Regions from separate parts of the Priestia sp. FSL W8-0524 genome, predicted to be linked through region 1. Evidence: riboswitches for the same ligand, from Rfam matches in the RefSeq annotation. Region 1 holds a riboswitch; the other holds the start of a gene.

The links. A riboswitch is a leader RNA that binds a small molecule or an ion and turns the genes downstream of it on or off. The one in region 1 is predicted to bind S-adenosylmethionine.
Region 2: another riboswitch for S-adenosylmethionine. It lies ahead of NST66_RS19045 (hypothetical protein); the one in region 1 lies ahead of metK (methionine adenosyltransferase).

The regions. Positions count from the first base shown of each region.
Region 1 covers NZ_JBBOUG010000001.1:4,518,752-4,521,153, forward strand. Annotated here, with positions in the region: gene NST66_RS23570 (glycosyltransferase family 4 protein) at 1-141, shown strand, start outside; gene metK (methionine adenosyltransferase) at 175-1,377, opposite strand; SAM riboswitch class I at 1,510-1,627, opposite strand; gene pckA (phosphoenolpyruvate carboxykinase (ATP)) at 2,001-2,402, shown strand, end outside.
Region 2 covers NZ_JBBOUG010000001.1:3,628,414-3,630,815, reverse strand. Annotated here, with positions in the region: gene NST66_RS19060 (hypothetical protein) at 1-377, shown strand, start outside; gene NST66_RS19055 (GNAT family N-acetyltransferase) at 459-905, shown strand; gene NST66_RS19050 (hypothetical protein) at 918-1,214, opposite strand; SAM riboswitch class I at 1,336-1,437, shown strand; gene NST66_RS19045 (hypothetical protein) at 1,507-1,845, shown strand; gene NST66_RS19040 (DUF1540 domain-containing protein) at 1,946-2,104, shown strand.

The DNA of each region.
Region 1 (2,402 bases):
GATTTGCACCAGCGGCTTCACTTTGGCCATGCAGCGAGACACTATGCTCTTACTCAATCATGGGACGCCATTTTTCAGCATTTGCTTTCAGAATATGAAGATGTCGTAGAAAAATCTGCTGAAGGTATTCAATGGGCATAAAAAAAATCTCCGTTTTCACGGAGATTTTTTTTATTATTTAGCTAAAGCTTGAGTTTTTAATGCTTCAGCTTTGTCTGTGAACTCCCAAGGAAGCTCCACATCTGTACGACCAAAGTGACCGTAAGCTGCTGTTTGCTTATAAATTGGGCGACGTAAATCAAGCATTTTAATGATGCCTGCTGGACGTAGGTCAAAGTTTTTGCGTACTACATCTACTAGTACTTCTTCAGAAACTTTTCCTGTACCGAATGTATCAATTGAAATAGATACTGGCTGTGCAACACCAATTGCATATGCTAGTTGTACTTCACATTTATCAGCAAGATCAGCTGCTACAATGTTTTTCGCAACATAACGAGCTGCATAAGCTGCTGAACGGTCTACTTTTGTTGCGTCCTTACCAGAGAATGCACCGCCGCCGTGACGAGCATATCCGCCGTAAGTATCAACGATAATTTTACGACCAGTTAAACCAGCATCTCCTTGAGGGCCGCCGATTACGAAACGTCCTGTTGGGTTAATGAAATACTTTGTATTTTCATCAATTAACTCATTTGGAACAACTGGATTAATTACATATTCTTTTAAGTTACGTTGAATTTGCTCTAACGTTACTTCTGGGTGATGCTGAGTTGAAATAACAATTGTATCGATGCGAACAGGTTTGTTGTTTTCATCATATTCAACTGTTACTTGTGTTTTACCATCCGGGCGAAGGTAAGGAAGAATTTCTTCTTTACGTACTTCTGTTAGACGGCGAGCAAGTTTATGAGCTAATGAAATTGGAAGAGGCATTAATTCTTTTGTTTCGTTACATGCATAACCAAACATTAACCCTTGGTCTCCAGCTCCGATTGCTTCGATTTCTTCATCGGACATTTGACCTTCACGTGCTTCTAACGCTTGGTCTACACCAGCAGCGATATCAGCTGACTGCTCGTCGATAGATGTTAATACTGCACAAGTTTCAGCATCAAATCCGTATTTTGCACGAGTATAGCCAATTCCTTTAATTGTTTCACGAACTGTTTTAGGAATATCCACGTAAGTAGAAGTTGTAATTTCACCGCTTACTAAAACTAAACCAGTTGTTACGCTTGTTTCACAAGCAACACGAGCATTTGGATCCTTTGCTAGGATAGCATCAAGAATTGAGTCAGAAATTTGGTCACAAATTTTATCGGGATGTCCCTCTGTAACAGATTCTGACGTGAACAGACGACGTTGTGTTGACATCAGTTTTCCTCCTTATAAATACGATACATTGTGATACGGTACTCATTCCCTTATTTTCATTACACGTTAAAAAATATAAAAAAACCTTTCCTTGTATCGAGGAAAGGTATCAAATTCTACATAAGCCTTTCACTCTTATCGATCAAGGTTGTGCCCTTGCATCAGGTTAGCACCTTATCGTCTACACAAAAAAATGACGATGGTTGCTGGGTTTCACAGGGCCTGTCCCTCCACCAGCTCGGGATAAGAGAGTATCCGTTCAAGGACATATAATACATGAAAAAGCGCTTCACTGTCAACAACATTCAAATGGAAATCATCTCTTTATGTTTGAATCTGTTTTAATGTAACATACTCAAATTTAAAAATAGTATACCTTATTAAGAATGATCACGAAGTTTGGTTAACAAGACAGACCAAAAAAAGGCTTTCACTTGAAATAGCTTCACTTTTTTCGCTTCTAGCACATATACATGTGTCTAAAATAGGTATAACGTACATTTTTTTATAATACACAAACATTTTTAGTTAAATAGTATAGAATAATTAAATAAATGTGTTATACTAATTATAAATTTCAAACATTAATGAATAAATAATAGCTAAAAAGGAAGGTAGTGCACATGAGTACTGTTGATATGTCTATCGAATTAAATGGTTTGCTTCAATTAAAAACAACAAAACACCAATTATCTGTTCCACAACTTGTTGAAAAAATTCTAGCTCGACGCGAAGGAACGCTGACTTCTACAGGTGCTGTGTCAGTCGAAACCGGAAAATATACAGGTCGCTCTCCTTTGGATAAATTTATTGTAAGCGATGCTGTATCTTCAAAAACGGTTGAATGGGGACCCGTCAATCAGCCAATTTCTGCTCAGCGATTCGATGCGCTATACAAAAAAGTCTTAACCCACTTAAAGAAGCAGGATGAACTTTTTGTTTTTAATGGATATGCTGGAGCTGATAAAAAGTATCAGTTACCAATTCAAGTAGTTAATGAATTTGCATGGCACAACCTATTCGCT
Region 2 (2,402 bases), 890 kb from region 1:
ATGTCAGCGCTCTTTCGATTGAGAAACTTCCAATGAAGAAATCATCTGAACAATGGTCGGTCGAACTGACAAAAGCGAGCATGACGGGAGATAATCAGCTAAAGTGGAAAAATAACGTCTATCATACATATGGATTAACCGTTGAAAACATTGGAAAAGACGTAGAGCGTGTGCAGGTCCAAGCTTTTCGGCACGAAGGAAAAAATAAGGCGAAATACAGCTTGTTTTCTCCTATTGAAAGGTCTAACTTAAGCAAAAGCGGTCAGCGTTTTCGCTATGCCAATTTTGCTGTTCCTGGAAAAGCGGCAGGCTTAGACATCATGATTAACTGGACGGATGAACAAGGCAACCATCAAGAACATTTTGAATTTAAATAAAAGTCTTCGCTTAGGCGAAGACTTTTTTTTGCAGGAATTTATCTCTGTATGTGGAAAACGAACACGAAAGGAGAGATTGTGATGATTGCAAAAGCTACTGAAGAAGAAATACAGGAAATTCGGACGAAATCTGCTGATGCGCTGTTTGAAGGAACAACGCATCAGTTTCAACCGTCAACTGAACGCGTAAATGAACTAATTGATAATGCCCTTGAAAAAGGGTGTTATTATTTAGTATCTAGACAAGAAAATAAACTTGCAGGCTGGGTTTTTGTCGGTCCATCTGCCGACTTCTTTTCAAAAGCAGAAATTGGCTTTATCTACGAGTTATATGTTTTACCAGAATACCGCGGGCAAGGTCTAGCCAAGCCGTTAATGCAAAAAGCAATTGATGAATTGTCTATCAAAGGATACCCTGAAATCAGACTCAGCGTTCATGCTGGGAATTTTGCACAGCATGTGTACCGTGAACTTGGATTTGTAGATAAACAAATATCAATGAGCCTACAGGTGGCAAAACGTCCGTAATGTTGGTGAATGTCAGCGAGTCCATAAAACATAAGATGTTATACATGCGATGAGGTTCGGTAATGAAAGTAAAAGTAAATAAGTAGCCCAAACAGCGCCTTTATCTAGTACTTCAACAGCTCCTCTACCTGTATGATCTGAGGAGGGGGGATCTTCAAGTGCGTTCATAATCAAAGCCGCTGCTGCTAAAATAATCCCTCCAATGCTTCCGGTTGTTTTGACAATTGCAATATGGAAAGTAGATGAAAAAGCAATGCTGAGAAGCAGCAGCAAGCTTCCCAAAAAAGCAGATAACATATATCGTTTCATGTGCTCACCATCCTTTATGAAAGCATACCATATTTTACTTCTTTTTTCTTTTTATTGAAAAGCTATTGACATAACATATAAAACATATTAGAATAGTCAGAAATAATTTAAAAACGAAATATTCTTATCTAGAGAGGTGGAGGGACTGGCCCTTTGAAGCCTCAGCAACCACAATTATTGAATGGTGCTAATTCCAGCATAGCCTAGCTCTGACAGATAAGAAGAGGAATCTTTTTCTATGATGAAATCCTCTTCTTAGGAAGAAACATTTCGTATAGAAAAGGTGATGACATTGAAAAATACACAACAGGCGCTAAGCGTTGATGATTATTTAGATCTATACTTGTTAGCAAAAGAACTAAAAGACGAAACGTGGCAGCAGGAAATTTTAGCCGCGCTAAAAACGAAGCAAAATCGTTCATTTGAAGACAAACAATCCGCACTCGTTCAAGAAATATGGGAAGATTTTAAACAGTTAAATGAAGATATTTCTTTTACGTATCGCTTAATTCAAGAAGAGCCAACTAATGAACAGTTTCAAGTTAAATTAAGGAACTTGAGAGAACGGCGGATCACGCTGAGTCGTGAATTATATTTAGCTAAAAAACAGTATGTTGAACACACGCAGTAAAAGGATCCGCTTGATAAACAAGCGGTTTTTTTGCATGTAAATGTTAGAAGCGTTCTATTTCGGGTAGTAAATAGATAAGACAAAAAAAGGAGGGATAACAGTGGCCCAAGGTGTATTATGTGAAGTGAATGAGTGCATGTATTGGAAATCGGGAAATAAATGCAGTGCAGAGTCCATTTACGTTGTGAGTCCTGAAAGTAGTCACCATGTTTCTGAAACGGAAGAACCTGGCTGTAAAACTTTTGAACCCGCGAGATAACTGCTAGTTTTATAAAAAAGCATAAAATGAACGATGCGCTGACGGAGTTGAGTCGGCGTTTTTCTATTTTTTAAAAAATACTATTACTTAGGTGCGATAATAAATACATAGTAAAAAAGCAGTGTCTACGTCTAATTGTGCGTTTAAACAAAATGATACGATAATTTTTTTGTTTTTCGACAAAAGAAAAACGAGAGAAAGGTGATAGAATAAAAATATACAGCCTAGCTGACTTTTAGCATAAATTTATATGAAAGCGCTAACAAAAAAGCTGTATTCATCTCGTTTTGACAGATTG